DNA from 4 places in the Patulibacter defluvii genome. Region 3 is predicted to be linked to each of the others. Evidence: riboswitches for the same ligand, from Rfam matches in the RefSeq annotation. Region 3 holds a riboswitch; each other region holds the start of a gene.
The links. A riboswitch is a leader RNA that binds a small molecule or an ion and turns the genes downstream of it on or off. The one in region 3 is predicted to bind cyclic di-AMP.
Positions count from the first base shown of each region.

Region 1: it holds a riboswitch for cyclic di-AMP, as region 3 does, so the genes downstream of both, SH587_RS06415 (hypothetical protein) here and SH587_RS09790 (septal ring lytic transglycosylase RlpA family protein) in region 3, are expected to answer to the same signal.
Region 2: it holds a riboswitch for cyclic di-AMP, as region 3 does, so the genes downstream of both, SH587_RS12320 (NlpC/P60 family protein) here and SH587_RS09790 (septal ring lytic transglycosylase RlpA family protein) in region 3, are expected to answer to the same signal.
Region 4: it holds a riboswitch for cyclic di-AMP, as region 3 does, so the genes downstream of both, SH587_RS18065 (peptidoglycan DD-metalloendopeptidase family protein) here and SH587_RS09790 (septal ring lytic transglycosylase RlpA family protein) in region 3, are expected to answer to the same signal.

Region 1 covers NZ_JAWZSQ010000004.1:176,121-180,421, forward strand. The annotation lists gene SH587_RS06400 (glutamine synthetase family protein) at 1-122, opposite strand, end outside; gene SH587_RS06405 (winged helix-turn-helix transcriptional regulator) at 176-556, opposite strand; gene SH587_RS06410 (carboxymuconolactone decarboxylase family protein) at 676-1,227, opposite strand; gene SH587_RS06415 (hypothetical protein) at 1,517-2,035, opposite strand; cyclic di-AMP (ydaO/yuaA leader) riboswitch at 2,042-2,191, opposite strand; gene SH587_RS06420 (DNA polymerase III subunit alpha) at 2,378-4,301, opposite strand, start outside.
Region 2 covers NZ_JAWZSQ010000010.1:78,890-83,190, forward strand. The annotation lists gene SH587_RS12315 (acyl-CoA dehydrogenase family protein) at 1-1,419, opposite strand, end outside; gene SH587_RS12320 (NlpC/P60 family protein) at 1,630-2,448, opposite strand; cyclic di-AMP (ydaO/yuaA leader) riboswitch at 2,457-2,624, opposite strand; gene SH587_RS12325 (HD domain-containing protein) at 2,762-3,397, shown strand; gene SH587_RS12330 (amidohydrolase family protein) at 3,409-4,301, shown strand, end outside.
Region 3 covers NZ_JAWZSQ010000007.1:149,419-153,719, reverse strand. The annotation lists gene SH587_RS09800 (AAA family ATPase) at 1-847, shown strand, start outside; gene glpX (class II fructose-bisphosphatase) at 844-1,845, opposite strand; gene SH587_RS09790 (septal ring lytic transglycosylase RlpA family protein) at 1,969-2,760, opposite strand; cyclic di-AMP (ydaO/yuaA leader) riboswitch at 2,770-2,937, opposite strand; gene SH587_RS09785 (hypothetical protein) at 3,008-3,511, opposite strand; gene SH587_RS09780 (sigma-70 family RNA polymerase sigma factor) at 3,776-4,301, shown strand, end outside.
Region 4 covers NZ_JAWZSQ010000020.1:438-4,738, reverse strand. The annotation lists gene SH587_RS18085 (TetR/AcrR family transcriptional regulator) at 1-246, shown strand, start outside; tRNA gene SH587_RS18080 (tRNA-Arg) at 310-383, opposite strand; gene SH587_RS18075 (glycoside hydrolase family protein) at 663-1,781, shown strand; gene SH587_RS18070 (DUF427 domain-containing protein) at 1,837-2,625, shown strand; cyclic di-AMP (ydaO/yuaA leader) riboswitch at 2,697-2,850, shown strand; partial or broken gene SH587_RS18065 (peptidoglycan DD-metalloendopeptidase family protein) at 2,856-4,301, shown strand, end outside.

The sequences.
Region 1 (4,301 bases), on a different contig from region 3:
GCGTTGACCGAGAACGACTTCAGCTGGCCGAGGATGTCGGTGAACCACATCCGGACGAAGCGGATGTCGTGCTCCGCCACCAGGCGCTTGACGTCCTCGGGGGTGCGCGGGGTGTCGGCCACGGTGTCGTTCGCTCCTGCGGAAGGGGTCGGTGCGCGCGAGCGCACGCTGGAGGCTAGCCGAGCGGCGCGCCGGGGCCGTTCGCCGTCGGGACATCATCGGCCATCCAACGTTGTCCCCAGCGCTCCAGCGCGGCGACCACCGGCCGCAGCTCGTGGCCCTTCGCGGTCAGCCCGTAGAGCACCCGCAGCGGCGGGCCGGGATGGACCTGGCGCTCGACCACGCCGCTCAGCTCCAGCTCCTTCATCCGCTGCGACAGCACGCGATCGGAGAGCCCGGGCACCGCGGCGGCGACCTCGCTGAACCGCTGCGGACCCTCGGTGAGCAGGACCGCCACGATCGCGCCCGTCCAGCGGCGCCCGATCAGCTCGACGGCCAGGTGGTAGTGCGGGCAGCACCCGCGATCCGGCAGGTCGTCCTGGTCCTCGGCGATCATCGAGTCCCTTCCCCCACGGTGCTGATCCTACGGTCGGTCGCGGCGGCGTGGCCGGTCGCGCTCGCGCGGGAACGCCGAAGGCCGCCCGATCCGGACGGCCTCCGGGGCACCACGGACGATCAGGCGGCCCGCAGCTGGCGGGACTCCTCCATCGAACCGTCGACGGGGACGTCACCGGCGATGTTGACCAGCGCGGAGAAGACCTCGACCGAGCCGTAGGCGATCGCCTCGAGCAGCTCCTCCTCGGTCCAGCCCAGCTCCAGCGCCTCCTCCTGGAGGGCGGCCGGGGGCTGGCTGCGACGCTGGAGCAGGTGGCCGACGTAGCGCAGGAGCACGTCCTGCTTCTCGTCGGCCGAGCGGAACTCGCGGGCCAGCTGGACCTCGTCGATGCCGAGGCCGGCGATCCGCGCGGTGCGGCTGTGCATCTTGATCCCCGGCGCCGAGCGGAAGTGCTCGGCGACGGCGAGCGACAGCCGCTCCTTGGTCTGGGTGTCGAGCACGCCGTGACGCAGCTCGTTGCGGAAGCGGGCGTATCCGCGGAGCGCGGCCGGCGAACCCGCGAGCACCCCGACCAGGTTCGGCAGCTGACCGGCCGAGTGCAGCGCCCCCTTCAGGACCGGGAGCGACCCCTCGGGGGCCGACAGGTCGTCGTGGATGGTGAAACGGCTCATCGCGTTGGGCATGCGCGACCTTCCAGCGGGATCTTTATTCGTACTTCATCAAGTGAAGTGGCTTACCGATGATTAGTGTAGGCACCGGATCGCTGGTATGCAAGTACCCAAGCGCGCCAGATATCACACAGGCCGACTGAGATCTGCCGCAGGCCGGTGGGAGCAGCGTTCGCGGCCGTCGCGAGCCCGGGCGAGCGGGCCGTTCGGGGACGGCGGAGCGGACGGGCGAGCGCCGTCGGTTCGAGGAAGCCTCCCCCGTGAGCGGGAGGCCGAGGAAGGCGACCGGCGGCTAGCGGCCGGCGGTCAGCGCGTGGTGCACGACGGCGGCGTCCGACGTGGTCGCGGCGGCGAGCACGAGGAACAGGCCGAGCAGCGCGGCGTAGAGGAGCAGCTTCTCCGGTCGGGCGACCGGGCTGCTGGTGCGACGGCGGGCCGGCCGACGGTTGCCGGGGCGACGGGCGACGTCGGATCCGGGGCGGGCCCCGGCGGGGACCTCGCGCGAGCGCTCCCGGGCGCGGCGGTGCCGCTCGCGCTCGATCCGGTGACGCTCGTCGCCGCGCTCCTCGTTGCTGAAGGGCGACTCGTCGACCCACTGGTACTCGACCGCATCGGGCCGGCGCTGGCGGGCCCGACGCTGCTGGGCCGCGGCCCGGGCGGCGGCGGCACGGCGGCGGCGCGCAGCGGCGGACGCCCCACGCTCGTCGTCGTAGCGCGAAGGGGTGCGCTCGTCGAGGACTCGTCGGCGCGGCGCGCTGTGACGGTAGTCCTGCGCGTCAGCCCACCAGGGTTCGTCGCGGTCGTTCGCCATGATCGGTCGGTTCTCCAGCAGCGCTTACGGGGTTAGCTGTCGGACTCGCGCTGGAGTGCGCTACGGCCGTCAGGCCGATTCGCCCCAATACATGGGTCCCCCGCTTTCCGGACGCCGGCGGCAGGCGTGGTTCCGGAAATTCAGCGTTGCGGGCAGGATAGCAGCGTCGCCGGCGACTGCACAACGCGTTCGCCGTCGAGGGCCTTCTGCACGATTCCTTGCAGGAGCAGGAAGTTCTTGTGTATCGCCCCTGTTCCGTGGCACGTACGCGCGCGCACGCGGCGCGCGTGGCGCCCCCGGGAACCGGTGGTGGCGACGCCATCCTGCGGCGCGATCGGCGGCTCAGCGGCGCCCGCCCCTCCCGCGACCGAAGTGCATGACGTTCGGGGCCACCGGCCGGAAGCCGCCGGGCCGCGGGGCGACCCCGCCGCCGACCGCGATCAGTTCCGGCTCCTCCTCCGCCTGCCGGGCGCGCTGCTCCAGCTGCTCGGGGCTCAGCGTCCGCAGGGTGCGGACGGTCGCCGCGGTGTCCTCGGTCAGCTCGTCGAGCGCCCGGATCCGCCGCACCAGCACGTTGATCTGGCCGCCGCCCGCCGGCAGCTTCTCCAGCCGCCCCTCGGCGACGACCAGCGGCTCGGTCCGGACCGCCTGCCGGTCGCGCAGGTAGACCTCCGGCGGGACGACCAGGTTGATCGTGCCCTCCTCGTCCTCCAGCAGCAGGAAGACGACGCCCTTGGCGCTGCCGGGCCGCTGGCGGGCCAGGACCAGGCCGGCGACCTGGACGCTGCGCCCGTGCCGCAGCTCCTTCAGCTGCTCGCTGATCGTGACCCCGCGGGGCTCGACCTGGTTGCGCAGCAGCCGCATCGGGTGCGGTCCCGCGGTCAGGCCGGTGGTGGCGTAGTCGGCGATCAGTCGCTCCCACGGCGTCATCTCCGCCAGCTGCGGGTCGCGGGCGGCCGGCGCCGCCTCCAGCTCGAGCGCCAGCTGGGTGCCGGAGCGCACCCGCCGCCCCGGGTTCAGCAACCCCAGCTGCCAGAGCGCCGCCCGTCGCCGACGGGCCTCCGGCACCGAACCCTCACCGTCGACTCCAGCCTGACCCACGAGCTCGTCGCAGGCCCCGGCCCAGGCCAGCTGCTCGAGCGACCCGATGCTCGTCCCCAGCCGCGTGACGAGGTCGCCGATCGAGCGCCACGGGCCGTGCGCGCGCCGCTCCTCGACCAGCGCCGCGACCTCGTGGCGGTGGACGCCCTTGACGTAGCCCAGCCCGAGCCGGATCGCCCCGTCGGCGGTGGTGGTGCACTCGGCGTCGCTGTGGCGGACGTCGGGCGGCCGGACCTCGATCCCTCGCCGGTCGGCCTCGTGGATCAGCGCGTCCGGCGGGTAGAAGCCCATCGGCTGCTCGTTCAGCAGCGCGCAGAGGAACTCCAGCGGCCGGTGAACCCGCAGCCAGGTCGACTGGTACGCCAGCAGGCCGAAGGCGACCGCGTGGGCCTTGGGGAAGCCGAAGCCGGAGAAGCCCTTGACCATCCCCCACACGTGCTCGGCCAGCTCGGGCGTGACGTCGTCGTGGGTGCGGATCGCCCCCTGCACGAACGCCTCGTGCTGCTCCTCCATCGCTTCCTCCGAGCGCTTGCGGCTCATCGCTCGCCGCACGCCCTCGGCCCGGCCGGGGCTGAAGCCGGCGAACTTCTGCGCGATCTCCACCACCTGGTCCTGGAAGAGGATCGTGCCGAGGGTCTGCCGCAGCGGCTCCTCCAGCGACGGGTGGAGGACCGGCACCCGGAAGCGCTGGGCCTCGGGCACGCCGCGTTCCTCCTCGTCCCGGAGCCGCTGCTTGCGCTCGATGTAGGGGTTGACCGCTCCGCCCTGGATCGGCCCGGGACGGACGATCGCCACCTGGATCGTCAGGTCCTCCAGCGTCCGCGGGCGGGTCCGCAGCAGCGAGCCCATCTGGGCCCGGCTCTCGATCTGGAAGACCCCGGTCGTGTCCGCCTTCTGGATCGCCTCGTACGTCTCCTCGTCGTCGAGCGGGACCCGGGCCAGGTCGAACGGCTGCTCCTGGTCGGGACGGGCGGAGATCAGCTCGACGCAGCGTTCGACGCAGGAGAGCATCCCCAGGCCGAGCAGGTCGATCTTCGCGAAGCCCGCGTCGGAGCAGGAGTCCTTGTCCCACATGATCATCTGCCGGCCCTCCATCGCGGAGGGAACGACCGGGCAGCAGTCGATCAGCGGCTGGGTCGAGATGATCATCCCGCCGGGGTGCTGC
Region 2 (4,301 bases), on a different contig from region 3:
CTGCGGGAACCACTTGGCGTAGAAGCCGCCGGCCTTGGCCGCCAGCTTCGCCTTCGTCGCGGGACCGCCGTCGCCCTCGATCAGCTCGCCGGCGATCTGCAGGTGCTGGTCGATCGCCTCGCGGGCGATCTGCAGGTGCATGATCTCCGTCGAGCCCTCGAAGATCCGGTTGATCCGCATGTCGCGGAGGGCGCGCTCCAGCGGCACGGCGCGCTCGCCGCGGGCCTTCAGCGACTCGGCGGTCTCGAAGCCGCGGCCGCCGCGGATCTGGACCGCGTCGTCGATCGCCTTCCAGGCCAGCTCGGAGCCGACCAGCTTCGCGATCGCGGCCTCGATCCGGATGTCGGAGCGCTTGGCCTCGGCCAGGCGGGTGGCGACCTCGACGACCGCCTCGGTGCCGAACGCCGTCGCGGTGATGTACGACAGCTTCTGGGCGACCTCGTCGTGCTGGCCGACCGGCTTGCCCCACTGGGCGCGCTCGGAGGCGAACTCGCGCACGACCTTCGCCGCCCACTTGGTGGCGCCGGCGCAGATCGCGGGCAGCGACAGGCGACCGGTGTTGAGGGTCTGGAGCGCGATCTTCAGCCCCTCGCCCTCCTGGCCGATCAGGTTCTCCTTCGGCACGAAGACGTTCTCGAGCCGGGTGACCGAGTTCTCGATCCCCTTCAGGCCCATGAAGCCGTTGCGGTGCTCGACCGTGACGCCCTCGGAGTGGTAGTCGAGGACGAACGCCGAGACGCCGCCGCGGCGGCCCTCGCCCTTCGGCACCCGGGCCATGATCACGACGATGTCGGCGATCGCGCCGTTGGTCGCCCACAGCTTGCGGCCGTTGAGCACGTAGCCGGAGCCGTCGGCGGTCGGGACGGCCGCGCACTGCAGGCGGGCCGGGTCGGAGCCGACGTCGGGCTCGGTCAGGAGGAAGGCGGAGATGTGGTCCTTGGCCACCTTCGGCAGCCACTGCTGCTTCTGCTCCTCGGTGCCGGCGATCATCAGCGGCTCGGCGACGCCGATCGACTGGTGGGCCGAGAGCAGGGCGCCGAGCGCGCCGTGCCAGGTGCCGGCCATCGCCATCGCGCGGCCGTAGGTCATCCGCGAGTGGCCGAGGCCGCCGTACTCCTGCGGGATCTTGATCCCGAACGCGCCCATCGCCTTGAGGCCGTCGATGACCTCGTCGGGGATCTTGGCGTCGCGCTCGATCTGGAGCGGGTCGACCTTCTCCTTCAGGAACGCCTCGAACTCGGCGAGGAACTGCTTGCCGCGCTCGGCCTTCTCCGCGTCCTCCTTGGGCAGCGGATGGATCAGGTCGAGGCGGAAGTCGCCCAGGTAGAGCTCCTTGCCGAAGGAGGGGAGGTTCCAGTCCTGCTCGCGCGCCTCCTCGGCGAACTTGCGGGACTCGGCGCTGGTCGGTTCGGTCGTCATCGGAGGCGGCTCCAGGGATGGATTGACTGGTCAGTCAACATGGAACGGTAGCGAACCGGACGGTCCTCGGCGAGTGTGGAACCACACACGCGACCGCCGGTAGGGTGGTGGCCCGGGCACACCCTCCCCTACCCCGAACGCGGCGACGCCACCCGGGCGGGTGGCGTCGAGGGTCCTGCTCGTGCGCGGGCCGGCGGCCCGCGGTGGCGGTCAGCCGCTGATCCGGCGGGCCCCCACGTAGGCGGAGCCCCAGTAGCTGTCGTTGAGCTTGTGCTCCATCACGCCGTGGGTGGTGGCGGAGATCACCGTCGTCGCGCTGGTCGCGATCCCGACGTGCGAGGCGCCGGGGCCGGCGGTCGAGAAGAAGACGAGGTCGCCCGGCTGGATGTCGGCGCGGTCGACGGCGACGCCGACCTTGAACTGCTCGAAGCTGGTCCGCGGCAGGCTGACGCCGGCCTGCTTGAAGGCCCAGACCATCAGGCCCGAGCAGTCGAAGCCGCCGGGGGCGGTGCCGCCGTTGCGGTACGGGGTGCCGATCTGGCCGCGGGCGGCGGCGATCGCGGCCGCGATCGCGCCGGCGGGGGCGGTCGGGGCCGCCTCGGTCGCGGTGCCGTCGTCGGCGGTCGCGGCCGGCGAGGCGGCGGCCATCTTCGCCTCGATCTTCTCGGCGAAGCGGAGCTTCATCGCCCGCAGCGTCTCGAGGTTCGGGCGGCCGGTGCGGGTCAGGCTCTTCTTGCCCTGGTAGCGCTTGATCGCGCTGCGGGTCCGGCTGCCGAGGGCACCGTCGGCGCGGACCTTGACCCGGCGCTGGACGCTCTTGGTCTGCGAGCGGGTCAGCTTCACCGTCTTCGTCGTCGAGACCGTGCTCGTCGGCGCCGCGGTCGGGCTCGCGGCGGCCGTGCTGGCCGTCGTGTTCGCCTGGCCGCCGGCACCGAGGCCGCCCGAAGCGGGCTGGTCGGCGAGCGCCGGGGTCGCGAGTCCGAGCGTGAGGGCGGCCGCGAGCGCGGCGCCACGGGTGAGGGGTGTCACGGGGGGGTCTGCTCTCTTTCGTCGGCCTACGGGGTTAGCTGACGGGCTGGCGCAGAAAGAGCAGCGCCTCCACCATTCGGTGGATTCGCCCCGAGCAGGACGGCCGTGCGGCCATCCCGTCCAGTGGGTCCCCCGTTCGCCGGCCTTCGTCGCCGGCGATTCGGCTCGCAGCACCGTAGCAAGGCCGTCGCCGGGAACGCGGTGGTTCCTGCCCGATCGCGCCGATTCTTCGGTTGCGAGTGGCGACGCGCCACGATGGTCGCGCCCCTGCGTGGCCCGGCCGGCGGTCCGGACCCGCTACGGTCGGTCCGCGATGCGGGGTGACCTGTACGGGCGGTTCGCCGGGATCTGCGGCGACTGCGGGTGGACCGGCCGGACCGAGGACGTCTTCGACCTGCTCTGGGACGCCTACTCCCAGCCGCACCGGCGCTACCACGACGTCGACCACCTGGATCACGTCCTGCGCGAGGTCGACCGGCTGACGCCCGACGGCGCCGGCCCCGCGGACCGGACCGCGGTGGTGCTGGCCGCGTTCTTCCACGACGTCGTCCACGACCCGCGGCGGGCCGACAACGAGCGCCGCTCGGCCGACCTCGCGCGGCGGGTGCTGGAGCAGCGCGGGGTGGCGCCGGCGACGGTCGCCGTCGTGGTCGCGGCGATCCTGGCCACCGACCCCGCCCACGACGGCGAGCGCGACCTGGTCGCCCGCTGGCTGGGCGACGCCGACCTGGCGGTGCTGGCCGGCCCCGCGCCCGACTACGACCGCTACGTCGCCCGCGTGCGGGCCGAGTACGCCCACGTGCCCGACGCGCAGTGGACGAGCGGGCGGGCCGCGGTCCTGCGACAGCTGCTCGACCGCGCGCGGCTCTTCGCCCTGCCCGGCCAGGAGCAGGCCGAGCGGGCGGCCCGCGGCAACCTGCGGCGCGAGCTGGCGGCGCTGACCGCCTAGTCTCCGTCGCGATGCCGCTCCGCCCCGCCGCCGAGGACCTGATCGCCCTCTACCGGGCCGCGGCCGCCGCGGTCGGCGAGGACCTGCCCTGGTTCGACGCCCACACCCACGTCGGCCAGAACGACCCCGACGGGCAGACCGCGACCGCCGAGGAGATCCTGGCCGGGCTCGACGCCGCCGGCCACCGGCGGGCGCTGACCTTCGCGATGCACGAGCCGGACGGCTACGGCGCCGCCAACGACGAGGTGCTGCGGGCCGCGGCGGCCTCGGACGGGCGGCTGCTGGCGCTGGCGCGGGTGGCGCCGACGGTCGACGGGGCCCTCGACGAGGCCCGCCGCTGCCTCGACGCGGGGGCGCGCGGGTTCAAGCTCCACCCCCGCAGCGACGCCTTCGCCCTCACCCACCCGGTGGTCGAGCAGGTGGTCGCGCTGGCCGCCGAGCGGCGCCTGCCGGTGCTCTTCCACGCCGGCCGCGGGATCCCCCAGCTCGGCGCCGCCGCGACCGCGCTGGCCGAGCGCCACCCCGGCGCCCGCCTGATCCTGGCCCACGCCGGGATCAGCGACCTCGGCGACCTGGCCCCGGCGGCGGCGCGGCTGCCGAACCTCTTCTTCGACACCTCCTGGTGGCACCCCTCGGACCTGCTGCAGCTGTTCGCGACGATCCCGCCCGGCCGGATCCTCTACGCCAGCGACATGCCCTACGGCCCCGGGATGTTCTCCGCCTTCGCCTTCCTCCGCTGCGCCGCCGCCGTCGGCACCCCGATCGAGGCCCTGCGCGAGATGGCCGGCGGCCAGCTGGCGCGGGTGCTGGCCGGCGACGACCCGGTCGAGCTGGGGCCGGCTCCCGGCGTCGCGACCCTCGGCGCCCGCTGGATCGAGGGCGAGCGGGTGGCGTCGTACGCCGC
Region 3 (4,301 bases):
CGACGTCCCGTGGATCCGGGCCCACCTGTCGGGACTGTTGGCGCGGATCGGCGTCGGGCTCTCGGCCAGCGGACCGACGGTGACGGTCGGGCCTCGGCCGCCGGCCGGGCACGGCGCCGACGCCGAGGCGCTGCTGCTGGAGCTGCTCGACCTGCCGCTGACGCTCTGGAACCGCGACCAGACGCCGACGCTGGTGGTGTTCGACGAGTTCCAGGACCTGCTCGTCGCGCGCCGCGACCTCGACGGGCTGCTGCGGTCGCGGATCCAGTACCACCAGGACGCCGCCGCCTACGTCTTCTGCGGGTCCGAGCCGTCGATGATGCGCGAGCTGTTCGAGGCCCGGGCCCGGCCGCTGTTCGGCCAGGCGACGCCGCTGACGCTGGGACCGCTCCCGCTCGCGGACGTCGCCGCCGAGCTGGCCGCGCGCTACGGCGACGAGGGCCTCGACCCGGGCCTGGCGCTCGGGGAGCTGGTGGCGTTCGCCGCCGGGCACCCCCAGCGGACGATGCTGCTGGCTTACCTGCTGGCCGAGCGGCTGGCCGACGGCCAGCCCGGCACGCCCGCCGTCGCCCGCGAGGTGATCGACGAGGCGATCGCCCAGACCGCCGCCGGCCTGCGGGCGATGTGGAACGGCCTCGACGCCAACGAGCGGGCGGTCCTGGCGGCGATCGCGGACGGCGTCGCGCCCTCGTCGACGGCGCTGGCGGCGTCGCACGGGGTCGCCCGCTCGACGCTCAACAACGCCGCCGAGCGGCTGGTCGACCAGGGCCACCTGCAGCGCGACGGCGATCGCGGGGCGATCGCCGTCGTCGACCCGCTGCTCGCGGAGTGGGTGCGCCAGCGCTAGGAGATCGCGAAGCCGGGACCGGCGCCCGGCATGCTGGCCAGCTTCTCCGGCCGGTGCTGGGCGTGGACGCGGCGGATCGTGTCCGACCCGGCCCGCATCACCACCGACTCGGTGGTGGCGCCGCCCTGGGCACGGCGGCGGACGCCCTGCAGCAACTCGCCGTCGGTGACGCCGGTGGCCGAGAAGAGGCACTGCTCGGCGTTCACCAGCGTGTCCTGGGTCAGCTGGCGATCGAGGTCGTAGCCGCCGGCGATCGCCGCCTGCCGCTCCTCGTCGTTGCGCGGCCAGAGGCGACCGACGATCGCGCCGCCGAGGCACTTGATCGCCGCGGCCGAGATCACGCCCTCCGGCGTGCCGCCGACGCCCCACAGGAAGTCGACGGCGGAGTCGCTCATCACCGCCAGCAGCGAGCCGGCGACGTCGCCGTCCGAGATCAGGCGGACCTTGGCCCCGGCGGCGCGGACGGCCTCGATCTGCTGCTCGTGGCGCGGGCGGTCGAGGGTGATCATCAGCACCTCGCTGATGTCCTTCTGCCGCCGCTCGGCGATCAGGCCGACGGTCTCCACCAGCGGGCGGTCGAGGTCGAGCAGGTCGCCGATGTCGCGGCCGCCGGCCAGCTTCTCCATGTAGACGCAGGGGCCCGGGTCGAACATCGAGCCGCGGGGGGCGATCGCGATCACCGCGAGCGCGTTCGGCTGGCCCTTGGCGGTCAGCGTCGTGCCCTCCAGCGGGTCGACGGCGATGTCGACCTGGGGACCGTCGCCGTTGCCGACGCGCTCGCCGTTGTAGAGCATCGGCGCCTCGTCCTTCTCGCCCTCGCCGATCACGACGATGCCGTCCATCGCGACGGTGTCGAGGACGTGGCGCATGCCGTCGACGGCGGCCTGGTCGGCGGCGATCTTGTCGCCGCGACCGGCCAGGCGCGACGCCGCCAGGGCGGCCGCCTCGGTGGTGCGGACGAGCTCCATCGCGAGCGTGCGGTCGGGCGTGGTGATCATGCTCTCGTTCTCGGCGATCGGTCGGGGAACACGGGGCTGGACGGCGCGTGCCCCGCGACGGCGGGGCACGGACGCTTCACGGCGCGGACCCTATCCGAGCCCGCGGGGACGGCGGATCGAGGCTCAGCGCGCGGCCGGCGCGTTCTGCGGCGTGGCGAGGCGCTTGAGGTCGGCCCGGACCACGTACTGGACCGCGTCGACGCCGGTCACGCCGAGGTCGTCGGCCAGGTTCTTGGTCAGGTCGAAGGTGGCGCCGTTGGCGAACGGGCCGCGATCGATGACCGGGACGACGAAGCTCTCGCCGCCGCGGCGGATCTCCACCTGCGTGCCGCAGGGGAGGGTGCGGTGGGCGACGCCGACGGTGCTCTGCGTCAGCGTCGTGCCGCAGGCGGTCTTGCGGCCGTAGAAGCCGGGGCCGTACCAGGTGGCGCGGGCCTTGGCGAGCACGACGACCTTGACGGTGTCGGCGCTGTTGGCGTCGCCGACGGTGGCGGTGCGGGCCTTGCGGGCGTCGGCCTGGCCGGTCAGCAGCACGCGCAGCTCGTGGTAGCGGATCGCGCGGGTCCGCCAGTTGGCGCGGAACTTGCCGTTGCTGCGGATCTTGGCGATCGCGGCCCGGCGCCAGACGCCCTTCGGGTCCACCCGCTCGACCCGCACGTAGCGGCCGGCGAGGTCGCGGTCGAAGCTGCCGGCGATCTGGACCGGGCGGCCGACGACGGTGGACGGGCTGGCCGACCAGGTGCCGGCGCCGGAGAGGTCCGCGCTGGTGTCGGCCGGCGCGGCGGCGGCGGCCGCGGCGCTCTCGAGCGTCAGGCCACCGGTGCCGTCGGCGGCCAGGGCCGTGGCGGGAAGGAGCGCGGGTACCGCGAGCAGGCCGATGACGGCAGCGCGGCGCGCGAAGTTGCGGGCGATCACGTGATCCTGTTGGTCTCGTTCTGCGCCTACGGGGTGAGCTGTCGGGCTCGCGCTGAACGAGTGCGCTACGGATCGAAATCGACCCGATTCGCCCCAGCGGCCGCCCTTCCGGGCCGGCCGCAGTGGTTCCCCCGCCCCCCGACGAACCGGTCGTCGGGAGCTCGGCGGGCAGGATTATGGCACATCGATCGCGGCGCGCCAGGTCGCCGTCGCGGGCTCCCGGCGCGGGCCGTCGATGGGTACGGTGTCAGCGCGGCGTGATCCGGCGGAGCACGCCGCGGACGATCGACTCGCCGCGGTTGGCGACCGCGCCGACCGCGTCGAGCACGTCGCGCAGGGCCTGGTCCTTCGGCGACGGGGTCGGCTCCGGCGTCGCCCAGCCGGAGCGCGGCGCCTTCGGGACCGGCCGCGCGCGGTCGGCGCCGGAGCTCGCGGTGGGGGCGGGGGCCGCCTGGGGTGCGGCCCGCTTCGGCTTGGCGCCCGCGGCCGGCTTGGTGGTCGCCTTGGCCGCGGCGGCCCGCTTCGGGGCGGCCTTGGCCGGGGCCTTCGCGCGGGTGCCGGCGCCGGCCTTGGCGGTCGTCTTCGCGCTCGTGGCCTTCGGCTTGGCGGTCGCCGTCCGGGCCTTCGGCGCCGCCTTCGCCGTGCCCGACGGGGCCCGCCGGGCGCTCCGTCGCTGGGGCCGGCTGGCGGGCAGGTTGCCGAGGACGCCGTCGGTCGCGGGCGGGTCCTGATCGGGCTTCGCGTCGGCCATCGTCGGCGAATCGTCGCGCAATCGACGCGCGAGTGCACCTTTTCCCGTTCTGCGGTGTATAGGAGTTCGACGGGCCTCGCCGCGCGCGCATCTTGGCGCTTTACGCGTGTAGATGTGCGACGGCAGCCTGTTAGAATGAAGGGACGCTGTCGGTAGCCTGGGCCGCTGTTGCCCGCACCTCTGCTTCGGCCGACGCGCACTCCTCACTGCTTTGCCACTGCCTCCGCCGTCTCCCGGCGGAGCGCCGAAGAGACGCCTCCCTATATGTCTGCAGTCGAACTCCAGGAACTCGAAGAGGTCAAGACGCTGGTCCATCGGGGCCAGACGCTCGGGGTGCTCACGCACGCGGAGGTGCAGAAGGCCATCTCCGAGCTCGACTTCGACGAGTCCGACGTCGAGGACCTGAACACCTACCTCGAGAAGAGCGAGATCGAGCTCGTCGACGAGATCGATCCCGCCCACAGCGCCACGCAGGTCGAGCGCGCGCCCGACAAGCGTGGCCGCAAGAAGCGCCAGGCCACGCCGCTGGACCTCCGTCCCGACATGACGACGGACAGCCTCCAGCTGTTCCTCAAGGACATCGGCAAGGTCCGGCTGCTGACCGCGGCCGAAGAGGTCGACCTCGCCAAGCGGATCGAGCGCGGCGACCTCGACGCCAAGCAGAAGATGGTCGAGTCGAACCTGCGCCTGGTCGTCTCGATCGCCAAGAACTACCGCAACCAGGGCCTGCCCTTCCTCGACCTGATCCAGGAGGGCACGCTGGGCCTCGTGCGTGCGGCGGAGAAGTTCG
Region 4 (4,301 bases), on a different contig from region 3:
ATCGTCGACGCCGCCCCCGAGCTCAGGGAGCGCGAGCTGATCAAGCTCGACGACCTCGCCAGCGCGATCGAGGCGGCGTTGCGCGAGCGGGGCGTATCGGCGAACGACGCCGACCTCGCCGCGCGAGCCGGCGTGATCGTCTTCCACGCGGCGTTCGCGCGCTGGATCGCGCACGACGACCCCGCGGCGTTCAGGCGCTTGATCGACCAGTCGCTCGAGGACCTGCGGTCGGTCACCGCGGGCTGACGGGTCGGCGTCCGGGGCGACCCCAGCAGCAAGAAAGGCCTCCATCTGGAGGCCTTTCCGCAGCGCGCCCGAAAGGATTCGAACCTTTGACCTTCGGTTCCGTAGACCGACGCTCTATCCAGCTGAGCTACGGGCGCAACGGCGGTGCAGTCTAGCGGGCGCGGCGAGCGGGTGCGTGGAGACCCGCCGGTCGGGGGAGCGGCGGCGGGGCCGTTCCCGCTACGGTGGCGACAGGACGTGCGCCTCCCGCCGTGCCGAGCGGGCGCCAGCGCGTTTCGAACCCCCCGTTCCCCCCGATCTCGGTCGCCCCGGCCGTGGTCGCGCCGGTGCGCACGGGCCTCGCGGCGCTGCGACATGCGTCGAGGACCGCCCGCCGCCCGTGCGCCTCCGCCCGTGGGCGGACGACTACGTCATCGATGCCCCATCTCCGCTCGGCGCTGCTGCTGGTGCTCGCCGCCCTCGCCCTCGCCGTCGCGCTCCGCGGCGGTCCGGCGCTCGCCCCCGCGACGGCCGACGCCGCCCGCCCGCTGCCGGGCTACGTTGGGGCCGTGCGGTTCGGGGTCTATCCGGGCGGCGACGCGGGCGGCACCGACGGCGTCCTCCGCGCCCAGGCCGTCGACCCGGGGCGACGGCTGGCGATGATCCGCGGCCTCCGCGCCGGCCGCCGGGACTTCGTGCTCCACGAGTACGCCGCCTTCCACGACGCCGGCTCGTTCGCCGCCGCCGTGCCCCACGTCGACCAGGTCCTGCGCGACGCCGCCGCCACCGGCTGCCAGGTCGAGCTGGTCCTCCGCTACCAGCCCAGCGACCGCGAGCCGGCCCACGCCGTGCCCGCCTACCTCGAGTTCGTCCGCCAGGTCGCTCGCACCTACGGGCCCCGCCGCGAGCTGGTCGGCCTGCAGATCACCAACGAGGCGAACGTCGTCGGCGCCCCGGCCGCCGCCGACGGCGACTACCCCGGCGTCGCCCAGGCCCTCGTCGAGGGAGTCGCCACCGCCGCCGCCGAGCGCGACCGGCTCGGCCACCGCCACCTGGCGATCGGCTTCAACGCCGCCCACGACCTGCGCGGCCACGACTTCTGGACCGGCCTCCGACGCAGCGGCGGCCCCGCCTTCGCCCGCGCCGTCGACTACGTCGGCCTCGACGTCTACCCCGGCACCTGGCCGACCCCGGCCCGGCGTCCGCCCTCGTCGCACGCGGTCCGCACCACCGTCCGCCGCTCGCTCGCCCGCCTGCGCGCCAACATGCGCCGCGCCGGCCTCGGCCGACGGGTCGCGGTGCACGTCTCGGAGAACGGCTATCCGACCGGCCCCGGCCGCAGCGAACGGACCCAGGCGCGGGTACTGCGGGCCTCGGTCGCCGCCGTGCTCGGCGCTCGCCGCCGCTACGGGGTCAGCGACTACCGCTGGTTCGACCTCCGCGACGCCGACTCCGGCTCGGCCGACTTCCAGAGCCGCTACGGCCTGCTGCGCGACGACCTCTCTCCGAAGCCGGCCTTCGCGGCCCTGCGCGCGCTCGTCGCCCGCCACGGGTGAGCCCCGATCGCCCGTCGCTGGCGGGACCGGCTCGCGACCCGCTAGACCTCGTCGCATGAGCCTGACCCTCGGCGACGGACCGCTGGCGGGAGCGCCCGGCGGTCGCTTCAACTTCGACCTGCGGGCGGCCAGCCCCGCCCACCAGCTCTACCTGCAGCCCTACGGCCCGCGGGTGCGGGCGGTCGTCGGCGGCGAGTTGGTCCTCGACAGCGACCGCGCGCAGCTGCTCTACGAGACCGGCATCCCGCCGCGGATCTACGCCCCGTTCGAGGACTACCGCGGCGACCTGATGACCCGCACCGCGACCACCACCCACTGCCCCTTCAAGGGCGACGCCTCGTACTGGTCGCTGAACGCCGGCGGGCAGGTCGTCGAGGACGCGATCTGGGCCTACGAGGACCCACAGCCCGCCGCTCCCTGGCTGCGCGGCCTGGCTGCCCTCTACCCGGAGAAGGTCGAGGCCTGGTTCGCCGAGCAGGACCGGATCGTCGGCCACCTGCGCGACCCCTACCACCGGGTCGACGTCCACGACGGATCGCGGTCGGTCGAGGTCCGGATCGGCGGCACCGTGGTCGCCCGCAGCGTGCGGCCGAAGCTGCTCTTCGAGACCGGCCTGCCGCCGCGGGTCTACGTCCCGGCCGCCGACGTCGATCCGGGAGCGGTGGCGCCGGGCTCGGGCCTGCGGACGATCTGCCCCTACAAGGGCGAGGCGTCGTACTGGACGGTCGCGGGCGTCGAGGACGTCGCCTGGAGCTACGAGACGCCGCTCGCCGAGGCGGCCCGGATCCAGACCCACCTGGCCTTCGACGACGGCCGCGAGGACGTCGAGGTGGTCGTCGACTGAGGCACCTCAAGGCCCGATGAACGTTTCCTCAAGTGCTGCAATCCGCGTTGCGGGTGCGCTACGGTGCTCTGCGGATTCAACGGCCGAACCGCGCGCCCGATGCGCGCGGGCGGGGGAACCAACCGCGGTCGTCACGACCGCTGGGGCGAATCGCCGCAAGGCGTAGCGCAGCTCCTGGAGCGCGAGCCCGTCAGCTCACCCCGCAGGCCACCGACAGGAGGAATGCCGGAGTGACCGGACAGCAGCGCGACCTCGTGCGCGACGACCTGTGGCAGGCGTCCCACGAGCGCTCCCGACAGCGTCGCCAGCGGGCGATCCGTGGTACCTCAGCGTCCGAGCCCTCGCGCCTGGCGCGGCGGTTGGAGGCGACGGCGGCGCGCCCGACCCACACCGCGACCGCGATCGATCTGGGGCCGAACGGCGTCGCCTCGGCCCTGGCCGCGGCCGGCGTTCCGGCGAGCACCGGTGTCGGAGGCCGCGACTTGGCCGATCCGAGCCTCTGGCAGCGCTCGACGGTCTGGGCGCGCGAGCGGCGGATCAGCGTCCCGATCCAGCGGGCGCGCGAGCGGCGCCGGCGCAAGATGGCGATGGCGATGAGCGTGGCGATGGTCGGCTCGACCACCGGTCCCGCCGTCAGCGGTGCGATCGCCGCCGGGGCGACCGGCGACACCGCGACCACGACGACCGATGGCTCGGCCACCACCAGCGGTCGGATCGCCGGGCCGATCAGCGACGAGGGCCGGACGCGCTCGATCCTGGTCGCGGGCGCGACCGGGCAGGACGTGCGCGAGGCCCAGCAGCGGCTCGGCGTCCACGTCGACGGGGTCTACGGCGAGCGGACGGTGCGGGCGGTGGAGCGCTTCCAGCGCCAGCGCGGCCTGCAGGTCGACGGGGTCCTCGGGCCGCAGACCTGGACGGCGCTGCTCAGCACCCAGCAGGCGTCGGTCCGCGGCGCGGGTGCGGGCGGCTCGTCGCTGAAGGTCGTGGCGGCGCGGACCAGCGCCGACGGCGGGCAGGACCTGGTCCTCGTCGGCCCGAGCGAGCGGGCGGCGACGACCCGTACCGCGGCCCTGACCGACGACGATCGGTCGCCGTCGAGCACCGCGGCGAGCGACGAGGCGGCGGCCACGTCCGACTCGGGCTCGGGGTCGGATTCCGGGACGGGTTCCGGTTCGGGTTCGGGGGCGGGCTCCAGCTCCAGCGACGGAGCGGCATCGACGGCGACCGGCGACGGTGGGTCGAAGGACGCGGCGAAGAGCACCGGCGGCGGCGAGACGTCGAGCGACCGCGAGGCGTCCCCCAAGGCCGACACCCCGACCGACACGGGCAGCGGATCGTCCTCGACCGGGTCGACCAGCGGGACGGCCAAGCCGATCAGCGGCACGGTCACCTCGCCCTACGGCGCGCGGTGGGGCCGGCAGCACGCGGGCATGGACATCGCCGCGGCGATCGGCACCCCGATCAAGGCCTACGCGGCGGGCACGGTGGCGTTCAGCGGCACCCAGTCCGGCTACGGCAACATCGTCTGCGTCGACCACGGCGACGGGCTGCAGACCTGCTACGCCCACATGTCGAAGAACGCGGTCCGCCAGGGCGCCAAGGTCCAGGCGGGCGACGTCGTCGGCTACGTCGGGATGACGGGCCGCACCACCGGCCCGCACCTGCACTTCGAGGTC